2 linked regions of the Modestobacter italicus genome follow. The protein of the gene in region 1 interacts with the protein of each later gene in a pairwise test. Links are inferred from orthologs where the notes say so. Each region holds a gene or a part of one and is shown in the gene's direction. Other genes may lie near its edges.

What was found.
Region 2: the proteins of MODMU_RS02665 (region 1) and dnaE interact in binary tests that used the Escherichia coli proteins (3 or more experiments, as listed by UniProt). The link is inferred for Modestobacter italicus from one-to-one orthologs.

What each region holds. Positions count from the first base shown.
Region 1 is NC_017955.1:552,101-559,655, forward strand. Bases 2,178-5,169 are described here. They hold MODMU_RS02665 (DNA polymerase III subunit gamma and tau), read left to right. Parts: upstream 2,178-2,534; coding sequence 2,535-4,805; downstream 4,806-5,169. Other genes in these bases: MODMU_RS02660 (YceI family protein), read left to right, coding at 2,178-2,488; MODMU_RS02670 (DHA2 family efflux MFS transporter permease subunit), read right to left, coding at 4,883-5,169. Also shown: MODMU_RS02640 (serine/threonine-protein kinase), read right to left, coding at 1-50; MODMU_RS02645 (hypothetical protein), read right to left, coding at 106-453; more of MODMU_RS02660, read left to right, coding at 1,820-2,177; more of MODMU_RS02670, read right to left, coding at 5,170-6,385; MODMU_RS02675 (TetR/AcrR family transcriptional regulator), read left to right, coding at 6,481-7,191; MODMU_RS02680 (YbaB/EbfC family nucleoid-associated protein), read left to right, coding at 7,265-7,555. UniProt on the Escherichia coli protein: Part of the beta sliding clamp loading complex, which hydrolyzes ATP to load the beta clamp onto primed DNA to form the DNA replication pre-initiation complex.
Region 2 is NC_017955.1:3,417,277-3,424,631, reverse strand. Bases 620-4,792 are described here. They hold dnaE (DNA polymerase III subunit alpha), read left to right. Parts: upstream 620-1,019; coding sequence 1,020-4,592; downstream 4,593-4,792. Other genes in these bases: MODMU_RS16385 (DUF2567 domain-containing protein), read left to right, coding at 4,723-4,792; MODMU_RS16395 (GNAT family N-acetyltransferase), read left to right, coding at 620-763. Outside these bases: MODMU_RS16400 (CPBP family intramembrane glutamic endopeptidase), read left to right, coding at 1-293; more of MODMU_RS16395, read left to right, coding at 290-619; more of MODMU_RS16385, read left to right, coding at 4,793-5,403; MODMU_RS16380 (LON peptidase substrate-binding domain-containing protein), read right to left, coding at 5,471-6,385; hisD (histidinol dehydrogenase), read left to right, coding at 6,468-7,355. UniProt on the Escherichia coli protein: DNA polymerase III is a complex, multichain enzyme responsible for most of the replicative synthesis in bacteria. This DNA polymerase also exhibits 3' to 5' exonuclease activity. The alpha chain is the DNA polymerase catalytic subunit.

The sequences.
Region 1 (7,555 bases):
CCCATCGCCCCGCCACCGAGCCGACGGCTCAGCAGATAGCGCCCGGCCACCCGGGCACCCGCCGCCGTCACCCCTGTCCCGATCGCCCGCCCGCCCGGCCGGAGCTCAGGCGGAGACCGGGGCGCCGAAACGGCGCGCGTACTCCGTCTGGGCCCCCTCGGGCAGTGCGTCGTACAGGTCGGCCAGCTCGTCGATCGAGCTCTGCGGCAGCTCGTCGAACAGCTGGGACCAGCTCGGCGGGTCGTCGTGGCTGCGGGTGAGCAGCAGCTCCCAGGCCCGGGTCTGCCGGTCGCGCTGGGCCCGCTCGGCGACCATGCCGGAGAGGTACTGGTCCTTCGCGGCGTCCTTCTCGGCCCGCGTGGCGTCGGCCGGGAGGTTGCTGGGGTCGGTCTCCTGCAGCGCCGTCACGATGGCGGCGACCACCTCGGGGCGCACCTGCTCGGTACCGCTCATGTCCCGTCCTCCCGCTCCTGTGCCCGGCTGGCGTGTCGCCGGGTCCGACAACTCAACCACTCTCGCAGGGTGCGGGCCGCTCGGCAGGGAGGGGACCGGCTGACTGCCCGGGAGGTGCCCGGTAGAGTGACGCCGCACTGGAGGATTCGCCTAGTGGCCTATGGCGCTCGCTTGGAAAGCGGGTTGGGTGCAAGCCCTCGGGAGTTCGAATCTCCCATCCTCCGCAGGTAGAGCGCCGTCACGGCGCCGAGCATCAGCGCCCCGCCCGCCAGCGCGGTCGGGGCGAGCCGCTCGCCGAGCAGCGCGGCGGCCAGCGCGGTCGCGGTCAGCGGCTCGAGCAGGGTCACGATCGAGGCCACCGCGGCCGGCACCACGCGCACCCCGGTGAAGAACAGCCCGTAGGCCAGCGCCGTCGGCACCGTGCCCAGGTAGAGCAGCAGGGCCAGCGACAGCGGGTCGGTGGTCAGGTCCAGCCCGGCGGCGAGCGCCACCGGCGTCAGCAGGACGGCACCGGCCGCGAAGCCCACCGTCGTCGTCGGCACGCCGTCGGGCACCCGGGCGGAGAGCAGCACCACGCCGGCGTAGGCGATCGCGCAGCCGACCGCCGACAGCGCGCCGAGCAGCACGGCGTCCCCGCCGTCGCCGCCGGCCGAGACGCCGACCAGCAGCACCAGGCCGGCCAGCGCGACGAGGAGTGCCAGCCCGGTCGGCCGGTCTGGCCGGCCGTGCCCGAGGACGGCGGCGCCGACGGCCACCAGCAGCGGGGCGAGCCCGAGCGAGACCAGCGTGGCGATGCTCACCCCGGCGGTGGCGACGGCGGCGAAGTAGGCGCTCTGGTAGGCGGCGAGCCCGGCGCCGACGGCGACCAGCCGCCACCGCAGCCCGCCGGTCAGCGGCGTCCCGGTGCGCGGCCGGCGGGCCGCGTGCACCACGCCCAGGACGGCGGCGCCGATGGCCATCCGGTGCCAGGCGACGTCCAGCGGGTCCAGGCCGGTGCGGTCGGCGACGACGTCACCGGTGAGCCCTGAGGTGCCCCAGCAGAGCGCGGCGAGGACGACGAGCGCGAAGCCGCGCGCGGGGGAGGGCATGACGCTCCTGGGGTGGTCCGGTCGGGCGGCGCGGTCAGCGCGCGGGAGCGTAGCGAGCACGATCTCCGGACGGCGAACGACTTCCGGCGGGGGCGTCCTCTACAGTGGTGCACGACCCCTCGTGCGGCGTCACCCTGTGAACCTCCCCAGGGCCGGAAGGCAGCAAGGATAAGCGGGCTCTGACGGGTGTGCGGGGGGTCCCTTTTCGTTGTCGGCTTCACAGGCTCCTCCCAGGTTCATCCGCTTTGATGCATGAACCTTCAAACAGGGGAGCCGTCATGCCCAGTCGCCGCGCCTGGTGGATCACCGGTGGAGCGGTCGCCGTCGTCGCCGCTGCCGCGGTCGGGGGACCGCTGGTCTACGCCGCGCTGGAGGAGGACGCCCCGCCGGCGCCCACCGTCCAGGTCCAGCCCTCGGACGCCGCCCTGGTCAACGACACCGACGGCACCTGGACCGTGGCCGCGGGCTCGTCGGCCGGCTACCGCGTGCACGAGGTGCTCAACGGCGCCGACGCGACCGTCGCGGGCACCACCGACCAGGTCACCGGCAGCGTGGTCATCACCGGCGGCGACCTGGCCGACGCCGACCTGAGCGTCGACGTCGCCTCGATCGCCACCGACAGCGGGCAGCGGGACTCCTACTTCCGCGGCAACGTCATGGACGTCGACGCGAACCCGACCGCGACGTTCTCGGTCACCCAGCCGGCCGACCTGCCCGAGCTGACCGGCACCCCGGTGACCGTGCCGGTGACCGGGGAGCTGACCCTCAAGGGGGTCACCCAGCAGGTGCAGACGGAGATCTCCGTCGTCCGCACCGGTGCCGGGGTCGACGTCTCCGGGTCTGTCCCGGTGACCTTCGGCGACTACGGGATCGACGCGCCGAACCTGGGCTTCGTCCGGGTGGACGACCAGGGTGCCGTGGAGTTCTTCCTGCACCTGACCCTCTGAGTCCGGCCTCGTCCGGATCGTCGGTGCGGGCACGTAGCCTCAGGGCGTGGCTCTGGCGCTCTACCGGAAGTACCGCCCGGCGACCTTCGCCGAGGTGGTCGGTCAGGAGCACGTCACCGCGCCCCTGATGAACGCCGTCGACAGCGGGCGGATCAACCACGCCTACCTGTTCAGCGGCCCGCGCGGCTGCGGCAAGACGTCCTCGGCGCGGATCCTGGCGCGCTCGCTCAACTGCGAGCAGGGCCCGACGTCGACGCCGTGCGGGGTCTGCGGCTCGTGCATCTCGCTGGCCCCCGACGGCCCGGGCTCCATCGACGTCATGGAGATCGACGCGGCCAGCCACGGTGGTGTCGACGACGCCCGCGACCTGCGCGAGAAGGCGTTCTTCGCGCCGGTGCACAGCCGCTACAAGGTCTACATCGTCGACGAGGCGCACATGGTCACCACGCAGGGCTTCAACGCCCTGCTGAAGGTGGTCGAAGAGCCGCCGGAGTTCCTGGTCTTCGTCTTCGCCACGACCGAGCCGGAGAAGGTCCTCCCGACCATCCGCTCGCGCACCCACCACTACCCGTTCCGGCTGGTGCCGCCGAGCACGCTGCGCGGGCTGCTGGAGAAGACCTGCGCCGCCGAGGGCGTGCAGGTCGAGCCGACGGTCTTCCCGCTGGTGGTGCGGGCCGGCGGTGGGTCGGTGCGCGACTCGCTGTCCATCCTCGACCAGCTGCTGGCCGGCGCGGGGCCCGAGGGCGTCACCTACCGCACCGCGGTCGGGCTGCTCGGCGTCACCGACGAGGCGCTGCTGGACGAGGCCGTCGACGCGCTGGCGGCCGCCGACGCGCCCGGGGTCTTCCAGGCCGTCGACCGGGTGGTGGAGGCCGGGCACGACCCGCGCCGGTTCGCCACCGACCTGCTCGACCGGCTGCGCGACCTGATCGTGCTCAACGCCGTCCCCGAGGCCGGCGGCAACGGGCTGCTGGACTGCCCGCCCGACCGGCTGGACCTGATGTCCCGGCAGGCGCAGGCGCTGGGCGCGGCGACGCTGTCCCGGCTGGCCGACACCGTGCACGAGGGCCTGACCGAGATGCGCGGCACCACCGCGCCGCGGCTCCTGCTGGAGCTGGTCTGCGCCCGGATGCTGCTCCCCGGCGTCGACGACTCGGCTGCCGCGACGCTGCAGCGGCTGGAGCGCCTGGAGCGGCGGATGTCGATCGCCGGCGAGCACGCCGGCCGTCCCGAGCCCGCGGTCGCCGCCGCCCCGGCCGCACCGGTGCGCCCCGCACCTGCCCCCGCCCCGGTGGAGCGTGCGCCGGCGCCGCAGCGCGAGCCGGCGCCCGCTGCTGCGGTCGCGGCAGCCTCGGCCGCAGCTGCTCCGGCCGCCGCCCGCCCGGCCTACGTGCGGCCGTCCCAGGCCCGTGCGGCGGCGACGGCCGGTCCGGTCGCCGCCCCCACACCGGCGGCCGCGGCCCCGGAGGGCGACGACGGCTGGCCGGTCACCGCCCGTCCGGGCGCGATGGCCTCCGCTCCCGCGCCGGCCCCCGCGTCGTCCGGTTCGGCCGGTGACGGGCCGCCGACAGTGCGGCCGCGGCCGCCGGTGGCGGCGGGGGAGCCCGACGTGCCGCTGCCGCCCGAGCCGACCGACGACGAGGACTGGCCGCAGCCGACCCGCGCCGCCGCACCCACGCAGGCCCCGGCTCCGGCACGGGCGCCGCAGCCCGAGCCGGCGGCTCCGGCTGCCCCGCCCGCCTCGACGCCTGCTCCGGCGCCGCGCGCTGCGGCGGAGTCGGCTCCCGCACCGCGCGGGGGTGAGCCGACGCCGCTGGTCTCGGCGAACCCCGAGGAGCCGGGCGGGGGAGACGGCGAGCTGACCACCGTCGACGTCCGGCGGATCTGGCCGGAGCTGCTCGCGGTGGTGAAGCGGCACAAGCGCACCACGGAGGCGCTGCTCAAGAGCGCGCAGGTGCACGACCTGACCAACGGCACGCTCACCCTGGTGGCCACCTCACCGGCGCTGGCCAAGATGCTCGGCGACGACCTGAACAAGGACATCGTCCGGCAGGCGCTGCAGGAGCTGCTCGGCGTCCGGTGGAAGGTGCAGGCCGTCGTCGACGCCCCGGGGCAGCCGGCGGCCGGTCCGGCCCCGACCCCGGAGGCGGCGCGGGCTGCGGTGCAGGCCGCGGAGAGCGCCGAGGCCGACGAGCTGATGGCCGAGCGGGCCGCCGAGGTCACCCCCGACGGTGCGGACGCCCCGCCCCCGCTCGACCCGGAGGCGGCAGCGCTCCAGCTGCTGCGCACGCAGCTGGGCGCCCGCCCCATCGAGTAAGGACCCCCTCGCCCCCCACAACACGCTCCGCGTGCCGCGGGCCCCTGCGAGGGGGCCGGGGGCGAGGGGGTCCTTCCTCAGTGCGCGATGACCGGGGCGGCGTCCGGGTCCTGCTCGACCGCGCCGTGCGGCAGCAGCACCGCGGAGATGACCGCGCCGGCGGCGAAGATGGCCGCCGACCAGGCGAACACCGTGGTGTAGCTGCTCACCGAGGCCTCCAGCAGCGCGGCCGGGTCGCCCGGGTCCACCCCGGCCAGGGCGTCGGTGGCGGCCGCGGCGGCCAGCGCGCTGAGCACCGCGGTGGCGATCGAGCCACCGATCTGCTGGAAGGTGTTCACCGCCGCCGAGGCCACCCCGGCGTCGGTGCGGTCCACCCCGAGGGTGGCGGCGGCGAACGCCGGGGCGATCGCCAGGCCGAGGCCGAGGCCGACGACCACCAGGCCCGGGAAGACGTGGGTCCAGTAGCCGCTGTCCACGCCCAGGGTGACGAAGAGCAGCAGCCCGCCGGCGCCGAGCAGGAAGCCCGCGACGACCGGGATCTTCAGCCCGATCCGGTTGACCAGGACGGGCGCAAGCTGGGCGGAGACCGTCAGCCCGACGATCATCGGCAGGAAGGCCACGCCGGTCGGCAGCGGCGCGAAGCCGAGCACCGTCGTCATGTAGTAGGTCAGGAACAGGAAGACGCCGAACATGCCGGCCCCGATCACGGCGACGGCGATGTACGCCCCACCGCGGGTGCGGTCCAGCACGACCCGCATCGGCAGCAGCGGGTGCGCGGTGCGGGTCTCGACCACCACGAAGCCGACGAGCAGCACGAGCCCGGCCGCGATGAAGCCCAGCGTGCTGGTGGCCGTCCAGCCGTCGGTCTCGGCGGTGCCCAGGCCGTAGACCAGGGACACCAGGCCGGCGACGCTCAGCACGGTGCCGGGGACGTCGAGCCGCGGCCCGCCCTTCTCCCGGGCGTCGGCGCGGGGCAGGAACATCACGGCGCCCAGGACGGCGACCGCGGCGATCGGCACGTTGACGTAGAGGCACCAGCGCCAGGAGAGGTACTCGGTCAGCGCCCCGCCCAGGATGAGGCCGATGGCGCCGCCACCGCCGGAGATCGCGCCGAAGATGGCGAAGGCCCGGCCGCGCTCGCGGCCGTCGGTGAACGTCACGGTGAGCAGCGAGAGGGCGGCGGGGGCGAGCAGGGCGCCGAAGACGCCCTGGGCCGCGCGGGCGGTGACCAGCAGGCCGAAGCCCTCGGCGGCGCCACCGACGGCCGACGCGGCGGCGAAGCCGACCAGCCCGATGAGGAACAGCGGCTTGCGGCCGAACAGGTCGGCCAGCCGGCCGCCGAGCAGCAGCAGCGAGCCGAAGGCCAGGGCGTAGGCGGTGACGATCCACTGCCGGTCGTCGTTGCCGAACCCGAGGTCGGCCTGGGCGGTCGGCAGGGCGATGTTGACGATGGTCGCGTCGAGCACGACGACGAGCTGGGCGGTGGCGACCACCGCGAGGACGAGCCAGCGGCGCGCGTGGTCGGGGGGAGACGCCGGCGGGGCCGCGGTGGCCCGGTCGGTGCCGGTGGCGCTGGTCATCAGTCCTCCGTGAGAAGTGGAGCGGTGTTTCCGTTTCTGTCGAGGAGGCTAGCAAGGGAAACGGAGACTTGTTCCACTTCGGCTACCCTCGGGGCATGTCCTCGGTCACCCCGGTCGCCGCCGCCGACGCAGCGGTCGGCACAGCCATCGACGACGCCCGCCCCCTCCGCCGGGACGCTGAGCGCAACCGACGGCTGATCCTCGCCGCCGCCCGCCAGGTGTTCGCCCAGCGCGGTCTCCGGGCCGGGTTCGACGAGATCGCCCGGGTCGCCGGGGTGGGCGTGGGCACGGTGTACCGGCGCTTCCCCGACCGCGGTGACCTGGTCGACGCCCTGTTCGAGGAGGAGATCGACGCGGTGGTGGCCCGGGTCGAGGCGGCCGCCGCCGACCCGGACCCGTGGGCCGGCCTGTGCGGCTTCGTCACCTGGGGGGTCGAGGCGCAGGCGGCCGATCGCGGCCTGTCCCAGGTGCTCACCGCCGGCGGCTACGGCCACGAGCGGATCGCCCGGGGGCGGGCCCGGATCGAGCCGGCGGTCGCGCTGCTGGTCACCCGCGCCCAGTCCGCCGGTGTGCTCCGGGCGGACGTGTCCGCGCTGGACATCGCCATCGCCACCGCGACGCTCAGCCAGATCGGCGGCCCGGACCGGCCGGACCTGCGGCAGCGGTACGTCACCCTGCTGCTCGACGGCCTCGCCGTCTCCCGGGACGCGCCCTCGCCGCTGCCCGGGGTGCCGCCGGTCGAGGCGGACCTCGCCTGCCTCGACGAACCGGCCCGGCGGGCCGGGCCGGGGCCGGCCGAGGGCTGACCGACCCGCACCGGACGAGATCGGGACCGGGGAGTCGGCCACGACTGTCGGCAGCAGCACCTACGCTCCAGTCATGGGACCCGGTGGCCAGCCCGACATGAGCCAGTTGCTGCAGCAGGCGCAGAAGATGCAGCAGGCGCTCGCCGACGCGCAGCAGCAGCTGGCCACCAGCGAGGTGACCGGCTCGGCCGGTGGTGGCCTGGTGACGGCCACGATGACCGGCAACGGTGACGTCGTCGCCCTCACCATCGCCCCGGCCGCCGTCGACCCCGACGACGTCGAGACCCTGCAGGACCTGGTCGTCGCCGCGCTGCGGGACGCCCAGCGGGCCGTGAACGAGCTCGCCGCCGCCACGATGGGCCCC
Region 2 (7,355 bases), 2.9 Mb from region 1 along the record:
CGGCGGGGGTGTGCGAGGAGTGGCTCTACCGCGGGTTCTTCCTCGCCGTCGTCGGCGCGCTCGTGCCGGGGCTGCCCACCGCGGGCCTGGTGCTGGTGGCCGCTGCCGGGTTCGGCCTGGCGCACGCCTACCAGGGCCTGTCCGGGGTCCTGACCACCGGCGTGCTCGGTGGGGTGCTCGCCGGGCTGTACCTCGCCACCGGGTCGTTGCTGCTGCCGGTGCTGCTGCACGCCGCCATCGACCTGCGCTTCCTGCTCGTCCCGACGTCCGCGCTGCCGAGGGCGGCCGGGTGACCGGGCCCGCGCGGCCGACCGCGACCACCGCCACCGCCGCCGACTGGCCGGAGGTCGCCGCACTGCGGCACCGGGTGTTCGTTCTGGAGCAGGGCGTGCCCGCCGAGCTGGAGCGGGACGACGCCGACGCCACCGCCGTGCACGCCCTCAGCCGGGACGACGCCGGGCGGGTGTGCGCCACCGGCCGGCTGCTGCCCGACGCCGCCGGCCCGGGGCGCGCGCTGATCGGCCGGATGGCCGCCGACCCGGCGGTGCGGGGGCGCGGACACGGCGGCGCGGTCCTCGCGGCGCTGCACCGCGAGGCGGCGGCGCGGGGCCAGACGGAGGTCGAGCTGCACGCCCAGGTCACCGCCCGGCGGTTCTACGAGCGGGCCGGCTACCGGGTCCTGGGCGAGGAGTACGAGGAGGCCGGCATCGTCCACGTGACGATGCGCCGGTCGCTGGCGGAGGGGCACCCCGGGGTGGTGTGACGGAGTGGTCCGGATCGCGGGACACGTTCCGTCAGACCCTTCGGGTAGACCTCCGGAGGTGCGAGGATCGGGACACCGCGGACGGCCTCCACCCCGGGCGACACCGCCTGTGGTGAGTGCAGTGCCCCGGCAGTGCCACCCGTAGTGCCAGCCCGACCTCGAACGGCCTTTCCCGCCGGTCACCAGAACCACCTGCCGCCCCTGCGCACCTGCCGGTGCCAGCCGGCCGCACGACCCGTGAGGAGCACCCCGCACCGTGAGCAGCCCCGCCAGATCAGAGAACTTCGTGCACCTGCACGTGCACACCGAGTACTCGATGCTCGACGGGGCGGCGAAGCTCGGCGAGGTCACCAAGGCCGCCGCGGCCGAGGGGATGCCGGCGCTGGCGATGACCGACCACGGCAACGTGTTCGGCGCCTACGACTTCTACAAGCAGGCCAACGCCGCCGGGGTCAAGCCGATCATCGGCATGGAGGGCTACTACACCCCCGGCTCCCGGTTCGACCGCGCCCCCTTCGACTTCGGTGACAAGCTGATCGACGAGGAGGGCGACGGCGGCAACAACCGCGGCAAGGCCGCCTACACCCACATGACGCTGCTGGCCCGCACCACCGAGGGGATGCACAACCTCTTCCGCATCTCCTCGCTGGCCAGCCTCGAGGGCCAGTACCGCAAGCCGCGCTTCGACCGGGACCTGCTGGAGCGGTACGGGAAGGGCCTGATCGCCACGACCGGCTGCCCGTCGGGCGAGGTCAACATGTGGCTGCGGGCCGGCAAGGTCGACCGCGCCCGGCAGGCCGCCGCGGACTTCCAGGACATCTTCGGGCGTGAGAACTTCTACGCCGAGATCATGGACCACGGGCTGTCCATCGAGAAGAAGACCAAGCCGGCGCTGCTGGAGATCGCGAAGGACCTCGGCATCCCGCTGCTGGGCACCAACGACCTGCACTACACCCACCGCGAGGACGCCCAGGCGCACGACGCCCTGCTGTGCATCCAGACCGGGTCGCGGCTCAACGAGACCAACCGCTTCAAGTTCAACGGCGACGGCTACTACCTCAAGTCCGCCGCCGAGATGCGGGCGCTGTTCCGCGAGCACCCCGAGGCCTGCGACAACACCCTGCTGATCGCCGAGCAGTGCGAGGTGCAGTTCACCGAGGGCGCCGACCTCATGCCCCGCTTCCCGCTGCCCGAGGGCGAGGACGAGACCTCCTGGTTCATCAAGGAGGTCGAGCGTGGGCTGCACAAGCGCTACCCCGGCGGCATCCCCGACCACGTGCGCAAGCAGGCCGACTACGAGACCGGGATCATCTGCCAGATGGGCTTCCCGGGGTACTTCCTCGTGGTCGCCGACTTCATCAACTGGGCGAAGGACAACGGCATCCGGGTCGGCCCGGGCCGTGGCTCGGCCGCCGGTTCGCTGGCCGCCTACGCGATGGGCATCACCGACCTCGACCCGCTGGCGCACGGGCTGATCTTCGAGCGGTTCCTCAACCCCGAGCGCGTCTCCATGCCCGACGTCGACATCGACTTCGACGACCGCCGCCGCGGCGAGGTCATCCAGTACGTGTCGCAGAAGTACGGCGAGGAGCGGGTCAGCCAGATCGTCACCTACGGGACCATCAAGGCCAAGGCCGCCATCAAGGACGCCGCCCGGGTGCTGGACCGGCCCTACTCGGTGGGCGACGAGCTGACCAAGCTCATGCCGCCGGGCGTCATGGGCAAGGACATCCCGCTGTCGGGGATCTTCGACCCCAAGCACGACCGCTACAAGGAGGCCGCGGAGTTCCGGGCCCGGTACGAGTCGGACCCGGGCGCGGCCGAGGTCGTCGACCAGGCCCGCAAGCTCGAGGGCCTGAAGCGGCAGTGGGGCGTGCACGCGGCCGGCGTGATCATCGGCCGCTACCCGCTGATCGACAGCATCCCGATCATGCGGCGCGAGGCCGACGGCGCGATCATCACGCAGTTCGACTACCCGACCTGCGAGACGCTCGGCCTGCTCAAGATGGACTTCCTGGGCCTGCGCAACCTCACCGTCATCGACGACGCGCTGCGCAACATCGTGATCAACGGCAAGGAGCCGGTCGACCTCGACGAGATCAGCAAGGACCTCACCGACCCGGCCACCTACGCCCTGCTGGCCCGCGGTGAGACCCTCGGCGTCTTCCAGTTCGACGGCGGCCCGATGCGGTCCCTGCTGCGGCTGATGCGCCCGGACAACTTCGAGGACATCTCTGCCGTCGGCGCGCTGTACCGCCCGGGCCCGATGGGCGCGAACTCGCACACGAACTACGCGCTGCGCAAGAACGGCCAGCAGGAGATCACCCCGATCCACCCCGAGCTGGCCGAGCCGCTCGCGGAGATCCTGGGCCAGACCTACGGCCTGATCGTGTACCAGGAGCAGGTCATGGCGATCGCCCAGAAGGTCGCCGGGTACTCGCTGGGCAAGGCCGACCTGCTGCGCCGGGCGATGGGCAAGAAGAAGAAGTCGGTCCTGGACGCCGAGTACGTCGGCTTCGAGGCCGGGATGAAGGCCAACGGCTTCTCCGCCGCGGCGGTCAAGACGCTGTGGGACATCCTGGTGCCCTTCGCCGACTACGCCTTCAACAAGGCGCACTCGGCCGCGTACGGGCTGGTGTCGTACTGGACGGCCTACCTCAAGGCCAACTACCCGGCCGAGTACATGGCCGGGCTGCTCACCAGCGTCGGCGACGACAAGGACCGGCGGCCGGTCTACCTGGCCGAGTGCCGGCGGATGGGCATCAAGGTGCTGCCGCCGGACGTCAACGAGTCCTCCTGGGACTTCACCGCCGTCGGCGGCGACATCCGGTTCGGCATGGCCTCGGTGCGCAACGTCGGGCACAACGTCGTCGACTCGATCGTGCGGGCGCGCGAGGAGAAGGGCGCGTTCAAGGACTTCGCCGACTTCATGCGCAAGATCGACACGGTGGCCTGCAACAAGAAGGTCATCGAGTCCCTGGCCAAGGCCGGCGGCTTCGACTCGCTGGGCCACTCGCGGCAGGGCATCGCCGCGATCCACGCCCAGGCGGTCGACTCGGCGATGAGCCTCAAGCGCAAGGAGGCCGAGGGGCAGTTCGACCTGTTCGGCGGCTTCGGTGACGACGACGGCGACAGCGGGCTGGGCGACCCGCTCAGCGCCGCGCTGGACATCCCCATCCCGACCGCGGACTGGTCGAAGTCCGAGCGGCTGGTCTTCGAGCGCGACATGCTCGGCCTCTACGTCTCCGACCACCCGCTGCACGGCGTCGAGCACGTGCTCACCTCGCACGCCGACACCGCGCTGGCCGAGATCCTCGCCGGCGGTGTCGAGGACGGCGCGAACGTCACCATCGCCGGCATCCTCACCGCCGTCGGGCCGCGGACGAACAAGCAGGGCGCCCCCTGGGCGATCGCCACCCTCGAGGACCTCGAGGCGGGCATCGAGGTGCTGTTCTTCCCCAAGACCTGGGCCGAGGTGTCGGAGAAGGTCGTCCGCGACCAGATCATCGTGGTCAAGGGCCGGATCAGCCGCCGGGACGACACCCCGTCGCTGTTCGCCTCCGAGGTCACCATCCCCGAGCTGACCGAGGGCCCGCGCGGGCCGGTGCTGGTCTCGCTGCCCGCCGCCCGCTGCACCCCGCCGGTCGTGGAGCGGCTCCGCGAGGTGCTGGGCAGCCACCCGGGCACGACCGAGGTGCAGCTCAAGCTGCTCAACGGCGGCCGGGAGACCGTGCTCCGGCTGGACCAGGGGCTGCGGGTCCGGCCGAGCACCGCGCTGATGGGCGACATCAAGGCGCTGCTGGGCCCGACCAGCGTCGCCCTCCTGTGACGAAGGACCCCGCTGCCCCCCACCACTCGCGAGCTCGTGGCGGGCCCCTGCAGCGGGGCCGGGCGGCCGGCGCGCCGCAGGTGCGCCGGGTGGTTGCCGGTTGCACAGCCGGGCCAGCGACACTGGGGCCGTGACCGACGCTCGTCCGCCCGGCCCGGCGGCCCCGTTCCCGACCGCGCCGGCGGTGTCCGACGGTCCGGTGGCGCACTGGCAGCCGGCCCGGCCGGCGGGCGTGCCGGGCCTGCGCGGCACCCGTGCGGACCTGCGCAGCGCGCTGCTCACCGTGCTCGCGCTGGCGCTGGCCGGGCTGCTGGCCGGTGGGGTGTGGATCTGGCTCGCCCCCCGGGCGGACTACCGGGTCACCGCCACCAGCGTCGAGCCGATCGGCCGGGCACCGTCCGCGGAGCTGTTCATGGCCGACGACGGGGTGTTCGTCTGCGTCCTGGCGGCCCTCGGGCTGGTGGCGGGGCTGGTCGTCTGGCTGCGCCGGCAGCGCCGCGGGCCGCTCACCCTGGTCGCCCTGGCCACCGGGATGCTCGCCGCGGGGGTCGTGGCCTGGCAGCTGGGCCAGTGGGCCGGACCGGGCCCGACCCACGCCGAGCTGGAGGACGTCGGCCGGACGGTGACCACCGCGCTGTCGCTCGGGGCCACGGCCGCCCTGGCGGTCGGGCCGTTCATCGCCGTCCTCGTCTACCTGGCGGCCACCGCGCTCACGTCCCGCGACGACCTGGGCCGGACCGGACCCGACCCGGTGGACGAACCGATCCGGCCGCCGCTGCCGCCCGTCCCCCCGCCCGCACCCCGGCCCTGACGGCCCCGGCCCCCTCGCAGGGGCCCGCCCCGAGCCTGCGAGGGGTGGGGGGCGAGGGGGTCCTTGTTCAGTTCGCGGTCATCGGTGTGGCGAACTGCCGGAGGGGGACCGGCACCGCCCCCAGCGCGCGGAGCAGGGTCAGCTCACGGCGGAGCAGTCGGGACTCCAGCGCCAGCCGCCGCCGGGTGGCGGACTCGGCCAGCAGCGCCTGCCGGTCCTCGGTGGTGAGCAGCGCCGAGGAGGCGACCAGGTAGGACAGCCCGCGGGCGTCGTCGCTCACCTCGCGCAGCAGCGCCGCCGTCGCCGCGACCTCACCGGCGGCGTCGTCGTCGGGCAGGTCGTCGGGGGAGAGCGCGTCGAGCACCTCGTCGGGCAGCCCGTCCGGGGCGCCGCTCTGCCGCACGGCCACGTCGGCGACGTACCGGGCGAACAGGTCGCGCACGTTGTCGGCGAGCAGGCCGAGGGAGGCCCGGGCCACGTCGCTCGCCACGTCGTCGGGGACCACCCCGGCCGTGGTCCCGGCGCCGGCCAGGCCGTCGACGTCCCCGGCCGCCTCCTCGGCGGCCTCCTCCTCGGCGAGCCACTCGACCAGCGCCCGCAGGTAGGGCGGTTCGCCCGCCTCGTCGTCCCCGGCGCCCGGGGTCGGCACCAGCACGTCGAGCAGCCGGAACCGGTCCGCGCCGACCGCGGCCACCCGGTAGCCGCCGTCCCGCTGCGGGGCGACCATCCGCAGCGCCGCGGTGCAGCCGACGTCGTAGAGCGCCTCGGCGGGCGCGACGTGCTCGACCTCCCAGCCCTGCCGGATCGCCACCACGCCGAACCGCCGCTGGGCGCCGTCGGGCAGGGCGGTGAGGTCGGCGACCAGCCGGCGGTAGCGCGGCTCGAAGACGTGCAGCGGCAGCACCACCCCGGGGAACAGCGGGGTCTCCAGCGGGAACAGCGGGATGACCTCCCGACCACCCGTCCCGCCCGCCTCGGTCACGCCGGGAGCCTACGGGCAGCGGGGGCGGACCACCCGGGCGTCTACCGTGGGGTGTTCTCCCGCTCGTACCCGGAGGTGCTCCGTGCTGTCCCGCATCGACCTGCGAGGGTCCGCGCTGCCCGGGCCGCGTGAGCTCGCGTCCCTGCTGCCCCGCGCCGCCACCGACATCGACTCGGTGCTCGCCGTCGTCCGCCCCATCTGCGAGGACGTCCGGATCCGCGGCGCGCAGGCGGTCCGCGAGATCACCGCCCGGCTCGACGGCGTCGACGTCCCGGACATCGCCGTGCCCGCGGCCGCGCTGGAGGAGGCGCTGGCCACCATCGACCCGGCGGTGCGCGCCGCCCTCGAGGAGTCGATCGCCCGGGTGCGCCGGGTGCACGCCGACCAGCGCCGCACCGACGTGACCACCGACGTGGTCCGCGGTGGCCGGGTCACCGAGCGCTGGGTGCCGGTCCGCCGGGTCGGGCTCTACGTGCCCGGTGGCCTCGCGCCGCTGCTGAGCTCCGTGGTGATGAACGTCGTCCCCGCGCAGCTGGCCGGGGTCGAGTCGATCGCCGTGGCCAGCCCGCCGCAGCGGGACAACGGCGGGCTGCCCGACCCGGGTGTGCTGGCCGCCTGCGCGCTGCTGGGGGTCACCGAGGTGTACGCCGTCGGCGGCGCGCAGGCGATCGCCGTCTTCGGCTACGGCGCCGGGCCCTGCCTGCCGGTCGACCTGGTCACCGGCCCGGGCAACGTCTATACGACCGCGGCCAAGCGGCTGCTCCGCGGCCTGATCGGGATCGACTCGGAGGCCGGGCCGACCGAGGTCGCCGTGCTGGCCGACGACACCGCCGACCCGGTGCACGTGGCCGCCGACCTGATCAGCCAGGCCGAGCACGACCCGCTGGCCGGGGCGGTGCTGGTGACCACCAGCGAGCAGCTCGCCGACGCCGTGCTGGAGGCGGTGCCCGGGCAGGTCGCCGCCACCAAG